DNA from 2 places in the Pseudomonas wadenswilerensis genome. Region 2 is predicted to be linked to the other one. Evidence: riboswitches for the same ligand, from Rfam matches in the RefSeq annotation. Region 2 holds a riboswitch; the other holds the start of a gene.
The links. Region 2 has a riboswitch for cobalamin ahead of LOY45_RS08695 ((2Fe-2S) ferredoxin domain-containing protein). Riboswitches for the same ligand answer to the same signal wherever they lie in the genome.

Region 1 (7,508 bases), 1.7 Mb from region 2:
GGCGCTACGCCCACCAGCGCGGCGATCTGACGGCGGTCCAACTGCCCCAGTTCAGGCAGTGAGGCGAGCAGATTTGCGGCGGTTACCCGACCGATTCCGCTCACCGCCAACAACTGACTCGCCCTGGTATCGTCCAGTTGCACCATCGCCTGGTCAATTTCTTCGTCGAGGCGTTTGATCAGCACTTTCAGGTGTTCTATGTGCTCATCAAAGTGGGCCATCGCCATTGCCGAGCGGCATTGCAGGCGACGCCGTTTGTAGTCATCACGGCTCTGCACAAATTGGGCGCGCTGCTTCACCAACTCGCGCAGCTCTTCGCGTTCCGGGCTGATCGGTTGGCTTTGAGGAACGCTGAGGTGTGCAGCGAAGTCCGCAAGGACTTCGGCGTCGATCTTGTCGGTTTTGGCTTTTTTACCCATGGCATCGGCGAATTTCCGGGCACGGGCTGGGTTGATGCAGATGGTTTCCAGTCCTGCTGAGGCCAGGGCGATCAACACATCTTTCTCGTAGCCGCCTGTCGCTTCGATCAGCACTCGACTGATCTTGAAGTCCTTCAGACGCTCAAGCAACGCCTCGAAGCCTGCGGAGTTGTTGGCCACTTCGAAGCGGATTTTCTGAGGTTTGATGCAGATTTCCAAAGTGGCTTTGGCAGTGTCGATTCCAACAGAAGACAACATGGCTGAACCCTCTTACACTCAGTTGTGAGAGCGCTCTGGCTTGGCCCACGCTTGTGATTCGAGAGGCGCTCAATCAACTGTTCGGGCTCGGGCCAGAGTGGAGAGGTGAATGGCAGCTTTGCTCCCACACGTGCTTTAAGCACTACCGGCGTACAGCTTGCCATTCACCGCTCTCACTTCTGATTCTATTCCTACCTCAAGACACAAGCCGGCGTTGCCGGCGATGGGCTGCAACGCAGCCCCGGTTCACCTCAGAACGTGTAATCCACCGTCGCAAAATACGACCGCGGCTCACCCATCAGCCACTGCTCGCCACTGTGCGCAGTGGCCGCATAACGGCGGTCGAGCAGGTTGTTCAGCTGCAGGCCCAGACGCACATCCGGCAGCACCTGCCAGCCCAGGTTGGCATCGACCACGGTAAAGCCCGGCACGCTCTGGGAGTTGGCGGTGTTGGCATAGCGCTCATCGACATAACGCAGGCCCATGCCGGCGTCTACGTTGTGGCTGAAGCCTTTGCTGACCCACAGGTTGGCGGTCCGCCGCGGTACGTTGCTTGGGCGATTGCCAGCACGGGAAACGGTTTGCCCACCCACCGTCTGGTCGAAATCGTCGTACTTGGCGCGCACCACCGAGGCGTTGGCCGAGACATGCCACTGGTTGGCCAGGGCCAGCTCCAGGGTCGCTTCCAGGCCATCGGAGGTCTGCTGCCCGGCCTGTTCCTTCTGGTGGGTGTCGGGGTTGTCGACCAACAGCTTCTTCTTGACGATGTGATAGGCCGCCAGGGTCCACTCGCCACGGCCATCCCAGAACAGCTGCTTGAGGCCGAACTCGGTCTGCTTGGCTTCGGTCAGGTCGAACTTCTGTTGGCTCGGGCTCAAGGTCACCAGGTCGCTGACGCCATCTTCACTGGTGGAGTACTGGCCGTACAGACTCAGCTCGTCGTTGACTGCGAACACCAGCCCGGCGCGCCAGTTGCCGCCGTTGAGGCTGCGGTCAGTGCGGGTGTCGTTGACCAGGTTGTTGCGGTCGATGTGGTTCTGGTCGCGACGAATGCCGGTGACCAGCGACCAGCGCTCCGACAGCTGGGTGCGGTTCTCGGCGAACAGGGCGAAGGTGCGGGTGGTGCTGTCGGTTTGCGGGCGGGTCGGGCTGGCGCTGTGGAAGTAGCCCGGCGCCGGCTGCCACGGGTCGATGAAATCGCCGCCAATGTCGTTGTACGGCGAGTTGCTGTCGATGCCGAAACGGATGCGGTTGTACTCGGCGCCGACCACGGTTTTGCTGGCCAGGCCAAACAGCGAATGGTCGAAGGTGAAGCTCTGGCGGTCGCCGACCTGTTCCTGGTCGTGCCTGATCTCCAGGTAGCTGCCGCGCTCAAGCTGGCCGACGCCGCTGTTCCAGGTGTAGTCCTCGGCGTTGCGCCAGTGCCGGCGGCTCTTGAGGTAGTACAGCTGGTTGCTGGCGCTGATCGAATCGCTGATGGCCCAGTCGGTGTTAAAGCGGGTCCACTCGTCGTGGTAGTGCTGGGCCGAATCCTTGAGGTTGTAGTTTTTCTTGCGCAGGCTGTCGCGATAATGGCCGTCGATCAGCGGCGTGCCGAAGTAGTTCATCGGGTCGGCATCGCCGCGCTCGTGGGCGAGGGTGAAGCTCAGGTCGTCGCTGGCATCGAAGCGCAGGGCGGCGCTCATGGCCAGGTTCTTCGAGTCGCCGCGGTCGACCCAACCGTTGCTTTCCTGGCGGTTGAGGGTCACCCGGTAGCTCAGCCGCTCGCTCAGCGAACCACCGCTGTCCAGGCCCAGTTGCTGGCGGTCGTAGGAACCATAGCCCAGGCGCAGGTGGTTACGGATCTCGCCGGTAAAAGGTTTTTTCGGAATCACGTTGATCACCGCACCCGTGGCGCCTTCGCCGTACAGCACCGAGGCCGGGCCACGGATCACGTCGATGCGCTCGACCATCCACGGGTCGACCGGGAAGCTCTGGGTACCGGCGCCGGTGTACATGCGCGAGCCGTCGAACAGGGTCATCACCGAGCCGTGGCCGCTGAAGCCGCGGGCCGACAGCGCCGTATTGCCGTTGCCCGGGGTGGCGACCGAGGTGATGCCCGGCGAGCGGGTCACGGCGTCCTGCACGGTGAGGTTGTTGCGCCCGTCGATGACCTCGCTGGCGAGGCTGCTGGTGCTGGCCGGGGTGTCCATGGCACTGAGGTCCAGGCGCGAGCCGGTCGGCAGCGGGGTGGCCAGGCTGATGGTTTGGTTGTCGCTGCTGCTGGTGATGGCCGTCGAGGGCAGGGCCAGGGCAGAGGGGTTGGTGTCTTCGGCGAAAGCCGGCACGGAGAATGCCAGGCAGGGGGCCAGGGCATTGGCCGCCAGGGTATGAAGCTTGGAATTTCGGGACATGTCGTTCCACAGTCAACAGGAAGAATGAATCCCGGAGGGAACAACGCATGGAGGCATGGCGCACGCGCAGGCGGACGCCAACCGGCCTGCGCCCGCCCACCGCGGGGTTGCCAAACAGAAGCTTCAGGCCGGTCTCCGGGCTTGCGAGGGTCATGAAGGCCTTCACCTTCCCATGCCGAGGCACAGTGGTGTTTCGAAGGCTTCGCTCGCTTACCGTTGCGGGGGCAGCGCCGGACTGGTCATTTGCATGACGCACCGGCTTCCCGTTTCACCCTGCGCACGGCGGCGCAGGACACCTGAAACTGGCGCGCATCTGAACACCGAAAACCTTTGCAGTCAACGGCTTGCGTATCTGAGCAGATCAGTTTTTGGGTGGCGCTTCTAGGTCAACAGCATCGCCGGCAAGCCGGCTCCCACAGGGTTCGGTGTGCACCGTAGCTGTGGGAGCTGGCTTGCCAGCGATGAGTCCAGCTCAGACAGCGACGTCTCAACGCCCGCGCTTGCGCGACACCACCGCCTCGATATTCTTGCGCCCGATCAGCATTGGCTGCTTCGGCTCTTCCAGCCACTTGTACATCACCAGGCTGTCCACCAGCCCCAGGTGCGCATGCCGGTAGGCATTGGGCAAACGCCCGACGATGGCAAAGCCAAGCTTCTGCCACAAGGCCACCGCGACCTCGTTGCTCGACACCACCGAGTTGAACTGCATGGCCAGAAAACCCAGCTCCCGGGCCAGCTGCTGCGAGTGCTCGCACATCAACCTGGCGACACCGCGCCCACGGGCGGCGTCGCAGACCATGTAGCCGCAATTGCTGACATGGTTGCCGGGGCCGGCGGCATTGGCCTTGAGGAAGTAGGAGCCGAGCAGCACGCCATCCTCTTCGGCCACCAGGGTTCGCAGCGGCGCTTCCAGCCACAGCTGGCGAGCTTGCTCCTGGCTCATGGCCGGGTCGAAGGCATAGGTTTCGCGGGCGCTGACAATGCCCTGGAAGGTCGGCCAGAAAAGCTCGAAGTCGGCGGCGGTCATGGGGCGGATGTGGATCATGGTGGTTCCTGAAAACGGTTCGCCCGCTAGCTTATGCGAAAACGCCAGGAAGTGGGTGAGGCGCGGCGCGACCGCGCGCTCACGTGAGGGAGAGGTTACAGCCCAGCCTTGCCCACGGCATCCAGTGCCCGCGCCGAATACACCAGCGCCGCCCCGGCGTTCATGGCCACGGCCACGCCCAGGGCTTCGGCGATTTCTTCGCGGGTCGCGCCTTGCTTGACCGCCTGGGCCGAGTGCACGGCGATGCAGCCGTCACAGCGGGTGCTGACTGCCACGGCCAGGGAAATCAGCTCACGGGTCTTGGCGTCCAGGTGGTTGGTCCTGGCTCCGGCGCCACTGGCGGTCATGTAACCGTTAACCGTGTCGGGAGAGAGTTGCTTGAGATCGCCGATGCCGCCCATCAACTGATTACGGTAGGCATCCCAGTCCATCATGCTCATTGTCTTCACCTTGGTGTGGTTGGCAACTAGAACAGTGACGTTAGTTTTTTTTGCGGCAGGGCGCCGTTGCTCGATGGTCGGGGAAAGGCAAGACTTTGGGAGGGAGAGGGTCTCATCGCTGGCAAGCCAGCTCCCACAGAGAAAGCATGCACTGAACCTGTGGGAGCTGGCTTGCCAGCGATAGCGGTCTGAGTCAGATATAGATGAACACCAGCACCAGCGCCGCCACCACCGCCCATTTCTCCAGGTAGTAACGGGTGCGGTTGCGCTTCTTCAGCGCCTTGCCGCGCTCGCGGATCTTGTAGATGCGGGTGAACAGGCGGTTGATGCCGCCGGTCTTGTCACCGGCATCGTTGGGCGCGGCGGCCGCGGCCATCACGCTGCGGCTGAACCAGCGGTTGAACGCCGTGGCCCAGCGGTACTTGAGCGGACGCTCGACGTCGCAGAACAGAATGATGCGGTTGTGCTCGGTCTGGTTCGAGGCGTAGTGGATGTAGGTTTCATCGAACACCACCGCCTCGCCGTCGCGCCAGGCGTAGTTCTCGCCGTCGACGCAGATGTAGCAACCGTCATCGTTTGGCGTGTCCAGGCCCAGGTGGTAGCGGTACGAGCCTGCGTAAGGGTCGCGGTGGCGCACCAGCTTGGAGCCCGGCGGCAGGGTGGCGAACATCGCCGCCTTGACCGAGCCGATGCCCTGCAGCAGCTCGGTGGTGCGTGGGCACAGCTTCATTGCCGAAGGGTGGCTCTCGCCGTACCACTTCAGGTAGAAGCGCTTCCAGCCGCTCTTGAAGAACGAGTTGAAGCCGACGTCGTCGTAGTTCTGCGAGCTCTTGATCTCGCCGACGTGCAGCAGTTGCTGGGCCTCGGCGCGGATTTCCTGCCAGTTGTCCTGCAACGGCTTGAGCTCGGGGAAGGACTCGACTGGCAGGTACGGCTTGGCCGGCAGCTTGGAGAACAGGTACAGGAACACGTTGACCGGGGCCAGGAAGCTCGAGTGATCACCCAGCTGACGGGTGACCTTGTGCCGTACCCGGCCGCGGAAATGGACGTAGGCAATCGAGAAAACAAACAGTAGAACTAAGAAAATTTTCATGGGCGAATACTTGTCGATGTGGCGATGCGCCATGGCATAAGCCCGCCAGCATAAACAATCATGTCCACGGTTTGAACTAAATGTTACCGGTTATGTGCCCGACCATAGTGCTAGGCGCAACCGTTTGCCTTAACGATTCAGCCTGCGCGGTTGTCCCTCAGCAAACGTCGAGCGCTGCCCCGGCCCTGTTCAGGTAGGGCGTCAGGTCACCCGCCGCCTGTGCCTGGAGCAAGCCGATGATCACCTCTATGCCGGCCTGTTCGAGCAACGCGATACCCGCCCCGGCATTGCGCGGGTCGGGGTCGAGCATGGCAACGAACACGCGCTTGATGCCGCGCTTGATCAAGGCTGTGGCACAGGACGGCGTGCGGCCATGGAAGGAGCAGGGCTCGAGGGTCACGTAGGCCGTCACCCCGTCGGCATCGCCGTCGAACTGCGCCATGGCCATGGCTTCAGCGTGGTGTTGCCCTGGTGCTTGGGTAAAGCCGCGGGCAATGATCCGGCCGTCGCGCACCAGCACGCAGCCCACCGGGGGATTGGGCAGGCAGGTGGGCAAGGCGCGGCGGCCTTCGCTCAGGGCCTGGTGCATGAACAGCTTATCGCTGGGTGAAAAACAATCCATTGTCGTTCAGCTCCTGGGGTAGTGATGGCGCGAGTGCGCGTACACAGCGTAATCCAGCTTGCGCGCTTTTGCCGCCTCACTTGCGGGTGATTTTGCCGCCAGGGACATGCAGGTACGACATCACGCTTTCGGTCAGCTCGGTGGCCAGCTTCACCGCTTCCTTGTTGCGCGCCATGACCCCGGCCACCAGGCCTTCGATCAGCGCCAGCACGGCAATGCTGGAACTGGTCAGCACCGGGTGATCGGCAGCGGCGAACAGCACGTGACGGGCAATCGGCGTCAGCGGCGAGGCTGGCGAATCGGTAATGGCCAGCACCGTGGCGCCACGCTCATGGGCAAAGCGCGAGAGTTGCAGGGTGTCCTGGGAGTAGCGCGGCAGCGAAATAGCCAGCAGCACGTCCTGGTCAGTGATCGCTGCCAGGCGGTAGGCGGCGTTTTCGTTGCCGCCTTCCATGCTGATGGCGCAGGCATCGGCGCAGAACGGCACCAGGGTCGAGGCCGCCAGGCCCGCGAGGTAGACGCTGTTGCCAAAGCCCAGCACGTACACCTTGCGCGCCTGGGTCAGGCTGGCGATGAAGGCCTCGAAGGTCTCCGCCTGGTTGATGTCGCGGGTGGTCGCCAGGTTGCTGCTGGCGCTATGGATCTGCTCGTGCAGGCCGAACTCGCCCCCGGGGCGCTGGGCCAGTTCATTACGCAGCTTGTCCACGGGCGAGACCATCTGTTGCAGGGTGCTCACCAGCTCGGCCTTCATGCCGCTGTAGCCGCCCAGGTCCAGGGCCTTGGCCAGGCGGTTGACCGCGGCGGGCGAGGTGGCGGTGGCCTGGGCCATCTCTTCGATGGTCAGGGTCGCCGCCTTGAGCGGGTGACGCAGGATGTAATCGGCCACCTTGCGCAACGAGGGTTGCAGTTCGGCGAGGCTTTCCGACAGCTTGCGCATGACCGGCGAGGCGTAGACGGTGGTGTTCTTCGAAGTGCTCGACATCCGGCGCAAGGCTCCCTGAAAGATGGGTCGCAGTGTATCCCAAGCCACTCCCCGGCGTGCAGCCGGGGCGTGGCCTGGAGGCTTACTTGAGGCTGCCGGCAAGAAACTGGCGCAGACGTTCGGACTGCGGCCTGGCCAGCACTTCACGGGGGTGGCCGCGTTCTTCGGCAATGCCCTGGTGCAGGAACAGCAACTGGTTGGACACCTCGCGGGCAAAACCCATTTCATGGGTGACCACCACCATGGTCCGGCCTTC
Region 2 (7,508 bases):
GATGCCTGGGGCACCCGCCGCTTTATCGACCCGCGCCAGCGCCACGGCTTTGTCGCCGGCGCCTGCTGGCGGGAACAAGGGGTGGGCACCAATGCCATCGGCACCGCCCTGGCTACCGGCGAGGCGGTGCATGTCAGCCAGGATGAGCACTTCCTCAAGCTCAACCGCTTCATGGCCAGCGCCGCCGCCCCCTTGTTCGACGCCGAGCGCCAGTTGATCGGCGTACTCGATGTGTCCAGCGACAGCTACCTGCCGGCGGCGCAAACCCAGGGCCTGGTGCGGATGATGAGCCAGAGCCTGGAGAACCGCCTGATCCTGGCGCGCTTTGCCGGGGATTACCGGCAACTGAGCTTCAATACCGGCGCCAACAACCTCGACAGCCAATGGGCCGGGCTGCTGGTGTTCGATGACCAGGGCCGGGTGCTGGCGGCCAATCGCCGGGCCGACAGTTTGCTCGGCCAGAATCCGTTGCAACTGAACCTGGAGCAGTTGTTCAGGACGCCCCTGGTGCAACTGCTCGGCCACAGCGCAGAGCAACCGTTCGCCGTGCAGGTGACCGGGCGCAACCGTTTTCATTGCCTGTTGCATGCCCCCACCCAAGCCCCGCGGGCCACACCGGTCAGCCATGCGCAAACCACCTGCGACCCGCGTATCGACAAGGCCCTGCACCAGGCCGGGTTGTTGCTGGAAAAGGACATTCCGCTATTGATCGAGGGCGAAACCGGAGCCGGCAAGGAAGTCTTCGTCAATGCCCTGCACCGCGCCAGCAGCCGCGCCGGCCAGCCGTTGATTGCGGTGAACTGCGCAGCGATTCCGGCCGAGCTGGTCGAGTCGGAGCTGTTCGGCTACGAGAAAGGCGCATTCACCGGCGCCCATCACAAGGGCAATATCGGCCTGATCCGCAAGGCCGACCGGGGCATCCTGTTTCTCGATGAAATCGGTGACATGCCGCTGCCGACCCAGGCACGCCTGCTGCGTTTTCTGCAGACCCGCAACATCCAGCCATTGGGCAGTGGTGAACCGATCCCGGTGGATATCCGCGTGGTCTCGGCGACCAACCAGAACCTCGCCGACCAAGTACGTCTGGGCCACTTTCGCCAGGACCTGTACTACCGCATCGCCGGTCTCAGCCTGATGCTGCCGCCCTTGCGCGAACGCAGCGACCGCCTGGCCCTGATCGAACAGCTCCACCAGCAGCACCGCGAGCCCGGGGCGCCGACGCAACTGCCCGGCAAGGTGCTGGAACTGCTGCTCCAGCACCCCTGGCCGGGCAACCTGCGCCAGCTGGCCAGCGTGCTCCAGGTCGCACTGGCGCTGGCGGGCGGGCGGCCGATTGCTGTGGAGCACCTGCCGGACAGTTTCTTTGCCGATCTGCCCGCCTCCAGGCCGCAGCCCCCCGTGTTGCCGTCACCAGCTAGCGCTGACGACCTCGGCCAGCGCCTGCAAGGCCTCAACGGCAATATCTCGGCCCTGGCCCGGGCCCTGGGCATCAGCCGCACCACCCTGTACAAGCGCCTGCACGCCCAGGGCCAGGCCGGTACAGTTGACGAACGCCTGGGCTGATGGTCAGATGCCTGCCAGTTTCAGGTGCCTGCCGCCGCCGTGCGTCAGGTGAAACGGGAAGCCGGTGCGTCGTTATCGACCAGTCCGGCGCTGCCCCCGCAACGGTAAGCGAGTGAAGCATTCAACCCGCCACTGTGCCCACAGGCATGGGAAGGCGAATGGCTTCAAGCCTCGCAAGCCCGGAGACCGGCCTGAAGCCCCACGACTGCACGCAGTCATTTAGGCAAACCTGCGGAGGGCGGGCACGAGCCGGCTGCCTGGCGCGTGTTGGCTGGGGCCCTCCTGTGCGCTTCGCGAATGTTTTTCGAGAAGTCCATGACAGCAACAACCCCCAAGCGTCGCCGCGGCCGCGTCGCCGAAGATGAAATCCAGAGCAAGCCCGAGTGGTCGCAGATCCCCGAGCATACCCGCCACGTGATGCTCTGCACCGGCCCTCGCTGCGTGCAACGCGGTGCCCTGCCGCTGTGGAAAGTCCTGCGCCGCGAGCTGCTGGTGGCCAACCGTATCGAAACCACTGACGGCGTGCTGCTGACCCGCAGCCATTGCCAGTTCCCCTGCAACCTCGGCCCAGTGCTGACGGTGTATCCGGACCGTTGCTGGTACCGGGTAGCCAACGCCGAAGACGCGCAACGGCTGGTGCGCGAACACCTGATCGAGGGCCAGCCGGTGCCCGATCTGCTGCTCAATGGCCAGGTGTCATGAGGTGGTTCGGCGCCAGCTTGCTGGCCGTATTGAGCAGCAGCGCCCTGGCCCTGGACTATCAAAACTGCGGGCAGACCTGGCAACTGCCACATGACCGTCCACAACGCATCCTGGCCCTCAACCAGCACGCCGCCGACCTGCTGCTGGCCCTTGAAGCCGGCCCAACCCTGGCCGCGGTCAGCTATATCGATGACGACCCGCAAGCCCTGGCCAGCGGACGCTATCGCGGCGTCCCCCTGCTGTCACGCCGCTACCCGGCAACCGAGGTCGTCTATGCCCAGGGTTACGACCTGCTGGTCGGCGGTTTTGCCAGTGCCTTTCGCGACAGCGACGGCGTAGCCCTGCGCACGACCTTGAAAGCCAACGGCATCGGCACTTACCTGCTGGAGAACGCCTGCGCGCCAGCGACCGAAAACGGCTTTGCCGCCGTTGAACAAGACCTGCGTGTCCTCGGCCGTCTGCTGCAGCGCGACGCCCAGGCCAGCCACCTGATCGCCCGCCAGCACCAGGATCTGGCCGCCGCTAAAGCCATCGCCGGGCACGGGCAGCCGCTGTCGGTGTTTTACCTCGACAACGAGGTCAACGGCCTGCACAGCGAAGGCAAGCGCGGCTTCATCACCCAGCTGATCGACGCGGCGGGCGGCCGCAACCTTTACGCCGAGGTCGAGCTGAACCGGGTCACGGTCGATGCCGAAAGCCTGCTGCGCGCCGACCCCGACGTCATCATCCTTGCCGATGCAGTGTGGTCGCCCGCCGCCGGCAAGCGCGCTTACCTGCGCAAGCACCCGGCGCTCTCGCACTTGCAAGCCGTGCGCAACAATCGCCTGATCGACCTGCCCTTCACCCACATCCTTGCCGGCGAACACAGCGCCAGCACCGCGCTGAGCCTGGCGCGGCAGCTGCGCGCCTTCAAGCAAGACCTACCTTGAGTCATCACAGCAGATTCCGCTGTCAAACCCACTATTTCAGCTTTACCGGCTGAGCGCCCAACGCGCTTCAGCCGGGATTTATCATTGATCACGTCGACAATAAGCACACAGCCAACCCCGGATGCGTGCCTCGATGCAAACAACAAATACAGTCTTGATGATCCGCCCGGCGCGGTTCGCCTTCAACCCGGATACCGCCCTCAACAACCGTTTCCAGCAAGCCCTGCTCGAGCCGGAGCAGGCACAGCAGAAAGCGCTGGAAGAGTTCGATGGTTATGTCGACACCCTGCGCCAGCACGGCGTCGAAGTGCTGGTGGTGCAGGACACCCCGGCGCCGCACACCCCTGACTCGATTTTCCCCAACAACTGGTGGAGCAGCCACGCCGACGGCAGCCTGGTGCTCTACCCGATGGAAGGCCAGAACCGCCGCCTGGAGCGCAGCAAGGGCGTGCTCAAGGTGCTCGAAGAGCGTTTTGCCGTCCGTCAGACCATCGATCTGAGCCCCCTGGAACAGCAGAGTATGTATCTGGAAGGGACCGGCAGCATGGTCCTGGATCGCGAGCACCGGATCAGCTATGCCTGCCATTCCGGGCGCACCCACACCCAGGCCCTGCGCCTGTTCGCCGAACAGCTCGACTATCGCCTGTGCCTGTTCCACGCCGTCGACCGCCACCAGGCGCCGATCTATCACTGCAATGTGATGATGAGCGTTGGCCGCGGGCTCTCGGTGGTCTGCCTGCAGGCCCTGCCCGAGGCCGCCGAGCGCCGCGCCCTGGAGCATTCGCTGCGCGACACCGGCAAGGACATTTTGACCCTGGATTTCGACCAGCTCGAAGGTTTCGCCGGCAACATGCTTGAAGTCCACGACAAGCAAGGCCAGCCGCTGCTGGTGATGTCGCGCAGCGCCTGGCGCTCGCTCAGCCCCGAACAGCGCCGGCAGGTCGAACAGCACAGCCACCCGGTGGTGGTGAACATCGACCATATCGAGCGCATTGGCGGCGGCAGCGCGCGCTGCATGCTCGCCGAAGTGCACCTGCCCGTCCGTCACTGATTACAACAAAGGAGTTCATCATGACCCGCTATATCGACGTTACCGACCTCAGCCGCCTGGTGGCATGCAAAGGCCTGAGCACCTGCATCAGCGAAATGGCCGAGTACATCCGTGAGGACTACCTGCGCTGGCAGGACTTCGAAAAATGCGCACGCCTGGCCAACCACTCGCCCGATGGCGTGATCGAGCTGATGCCGGTGTCCGACGCCAACCTGTACGCCTTCAAGTACGTCAACGGCCACCCGAAAAATACCCATCGCGGCATGCTCACGGTAATGGCCTTCGGCGCCCTGGGCGACGTCGATACCGGCGCGCCGGTGCTGCTCAGCGAAATGACCCTGACCACCGCTATCCGTACCGCCGCGACCTCGGCCCTGGCCGCCCGCTACCTGGCGCGCAAGGACAGCCGCAGCATGGCGCTGATCGGCAACGGCTCGCAAAGCGAGTTCCAGGCCCTGGCCTTCCACGCCCTGCTGGGCATCGAAGACATTCGCCTGTATGACCTGGACCCGGCCGCCAGCGCCAAACTGGTCGCCAACCTCAGCGCCTTCCCTGCAATCAAGGTAACCGTCGCCGGTTCCGTCGCCGAAGCGGTGCGCGGCGCCGACATCGTCACCACGGTGACCGCCGACAAGGCCTACGCCACCATCCTCACGCCGGAGATGATCGAGCCGGGCATGCACCTCAATGCCGTCGGCGGTGACTGCCCGGGCAAGACCGAACTGCACCGCGAGATCGTCGAGCGCGCGCGGGTGATCGTCGAGTACGAACCGCAAAGCCGCATCGAAGGCGAAATCCAGCAAATGCCCGCCGACTCGCCGACCACCGAATTCTGGCAAGTGATCAACGGCCAGGTGGCCGGTCGCGAAAACGCCGCGCAAGTGACGCTGTTCGACTCGGTCGGCTTCGCCCTCGAAGATTACTCGGCGCTGCGTTATGTGCTGGACGTGGCCAAGGCCCTGGACATCGGCAGCGAGATCGCCCTGGTGCCGGAACTCAAGGACCCGAAAGACCTGTTCGCGCTGCTGCGTGCACCGGTTGAAAACCTGCAGAAAAAACGCGCCTGAACCCGACCGATTCTGCCGTGCCACCGCGCGGCAGATCGGAAACTGCTGCAAGGGAAGCTTAAACAGGAGGTGCCTCAGCCGATTCGGCTGCCATACACGCGTTAACAGCAAAATCCGGCAGCCGACGCCGGCGCAAACGACACAAAAAAAACGTCGTCATCGCGCATTCTGAGCCCGACCAGAGAGTCACTAAAAGACCAGAAGCGCACCACTGCCCTACATCAACTATAAAACTCAGGGATACTCATATGACTTCGCTGCGAAAGCTCCTCAGCGTGCTGCTCCTGCCACTGTGCGCAAGTGCGGTGCAGGCCAAGGAATGGACCGAGATCCGTTTCGGCGTCTACCCCGAATACCCCCCTTTTGAATCCGTTGCCGCCGATGGCAGCCTGCAAGGCTTCGACATCGAGCTGGGCAACGCCATCTGCGCCAAGCTGCAAGTCAAATGCACCTGGGTGCACAACGAATTCGACGGCATGATCCCGGCCCTGCGGGCACGCAAGTTCGACGCAATCATGTCGTCGATGGCGGTGACCCCGGCGCGGCAGAAACAGATCGACTTCAGCGCCCGGCTGTTCCTCAGCCCGACTTCGGTGATCGTGCGCAAGAACGCCGACTTCGGCGACACCCCCGAATCGCTCAAGGGCAAGCAGGTCGGCGTATTGCAGGGCTCGCTGCAGGAAGCGTATGCCCGTGCCAAGCTGGCGCCGCTGGGGGCCCAGGTCAAGGCCTACCAGGCCCAGGACCAGAACTACGCCGACCTGATCAACGGCCGCCTCGACGCCACCCTGACCGACAAGCTCGAAGCCCAGCTGAACTTCCTCACCAAGCCCGAAGGCGCCGACTTCAAGAGCGGCCCGGCGATCAAGGACCCCACCCTGCCCCTGGACATCGCCATGGGCCTGCGCAAGAACGACAGCGAGCTCAAGGCCCTGCTCGACAAAGGCATTGCTGCGGTGCATGCCGATGGCACCTTCGCCGCCATCCAGAAGAAGTACGTCGGCGACCTGGATATCTACAACGAGTAAGCCGTGTCGTCGTGATCGGTTCGCCCTGAGCTGATCACGGCCGCATTTGCCCTGCGTCCTACCGAGATTTTTCCCGTGAACGACTTCCTTCACTCCCATGGCTGGCAGGCCCTGAGCTTGCAGGGCTTCGGCCCGCTGTTGCTGCAAGGGACCTGGATGACCCTGAAACTGGCGCTGCTGTCGCTTGGCCTGAGCCTGGCCCTGGGCCTGTTCGGCGCCAGCGCCAAGCTCTCGCGGCTGAAACTGCTGCGCGTGCCGGCAACCCTGTACACCACCCTGATTCGCAGCGTGCCGGACCTGGTGCTGATCCTGCTGATCTTCTACACCCTGCAACTGTGGCTCAACGACCTGACCGAACTGCTCGGCTGGGACTACTTCGAAATCGACCCGTTTACTGCCGGGGTCATCACCCTGGGCTTCATCTACGGCGCCTACTTCACCGAGAACTTTCGCGGCGCGATCCTCAGCGTCCCGGCCGGGCAGCTGGAGGCAGCCACAGCCTATGGGCTGAGCAAGGCGCAACGCTTTCGCCTGGTGCTGTTCCCGCAACTGATGCGCTTCGCCCTGCCGGGCCTGGGCAACAACTGGCTGGTGCTGCTCAAGTCCACCGCGCTGGTGTCGATCATCGGCCTCGCCGACCTGGTCAAGGCCGCGCAGAACGCCGGCAAGACCACCAACAACACCCTGTACTTCCTGATCATCGCCGGGCTTGTGTACCTGCTGATCACCACCCTCTCCAACCGCCTGTTCAAGCACCTGGAGCGGCGTTACAACACCGGCATCAAGGGGCTGGCACGATGATCGAACTCTTTGAACAGTACGGCCAGGCCTACCTCTACAGCGATGGCGCCGGGCTTTCCGGGCTGGCCATGACCCTGTGGCTGTTCGTCATCACCATGGTCCTGGGCTTTTTCCTGTCGCTGCCGCTGGCCCTGGCGCGGGTGTCGCGCAACCTGTGGCTGCGCTGGCCGGTGGAGTTCTACACCTTCGTGTTTCGCGGCACGCCGCTCTACATCCAGTTGCTGATCTGCTACACCGGCCTGTACGGGCTGGAGGTGGTGCGCGATCACGCCCTGCTCGACCAGTTCTTTCGCAATGCGCTGAACTGCACCCTGCTGGCCTTCGTGCTCAATACCTGTGCCTACACCGTGGAGATCTTCGCCGGGGC

Region 1: it holds a riboswitch for cobalamin, as region 2 does, so the genes downstream of both, LOY45_RS16230 (TonB-dependent receptor) here and LOY45_RS08695 ((2Fe-2S) ferredoxin domain-containing protein) in region 2, are expected to answer to the same signal.

What each region holds. Positions count from the first base shown of each region.
Region 1 is NZ_CP087191.1:3,536,910-3,544,417, reverse strand. Features, by position in the region: gene LOY45_RS16235 (IS110 family RNA-guided transposase) at 1-677, opposite strand, end outside; gene LOY45_RS16230 (TonB-dependent receptor) at 929-3,070, opposite strand; cobalamin riboswitch at 3,180-3,385, opposite strand; gene LOY45_RS16225 (GNAT family N-acetyltransferase) at 3,558-4,115, opposite strand; gene LOY45_RS16220 (carboxymuconolactone decarboxylase family protein) at 4,211-4,555, opposite strand; gene lpxO (lipid A hydroxylase LpxO) at 4,749-5,648, opposite strand; gene ribD (bifunctional diaminohydroxyphosphoribosylaminopyrimidine deaminase/5-amino-6-(5-phosphoribosylamino)uracil reductase RibD) at 5,806-6,270, opposite strand; gene LOY45_RS16205 (MurR/RpiR family transcriptional regulator) at 6,347-7,252, opposite strand; gene LOY45_RS16200 (ABC transporter ATP-binding protein) at 7,335-7,508, opposite strand, start outside.
Region 2 is NZ_CP087191.1:1,881,362-1,888,869, reverse strand. Features, by position in the region: gene LOY45_RS08700 (sigma-54-dependent Fis family transcriptional regulator) at 1-1,563, shown strand, start outside; cobalamin riboswitch at 1,569-1,772, shown strand; gene LOY45_RS08695 ((2Fe-2S) ferredoxin domain-containing protein) at 1,879-2,265, shown strand; gene LOY45_RS08690 (ABC transporter substrate-binding protein) at 2,262-3,194, shown strand; gene ctlX (citrulline utilization hydrolase CtlX) at 3,328-4,245, shown strand; gene LOY45_RS08680 (ornithine cyclodeaminase) at 4,266-5,312, shown strand; gene LOY45_RS08675 (ABC transporter substrate-binding protein) at 5,561-6,340, shown strand; gene LOY45_RS08670 (ABC transporter permease) at 6,416-7,141, shown strand; gene LOY45_RS08665 (ABC transporter permease) at 7,138-7,508, shown strand, end outside.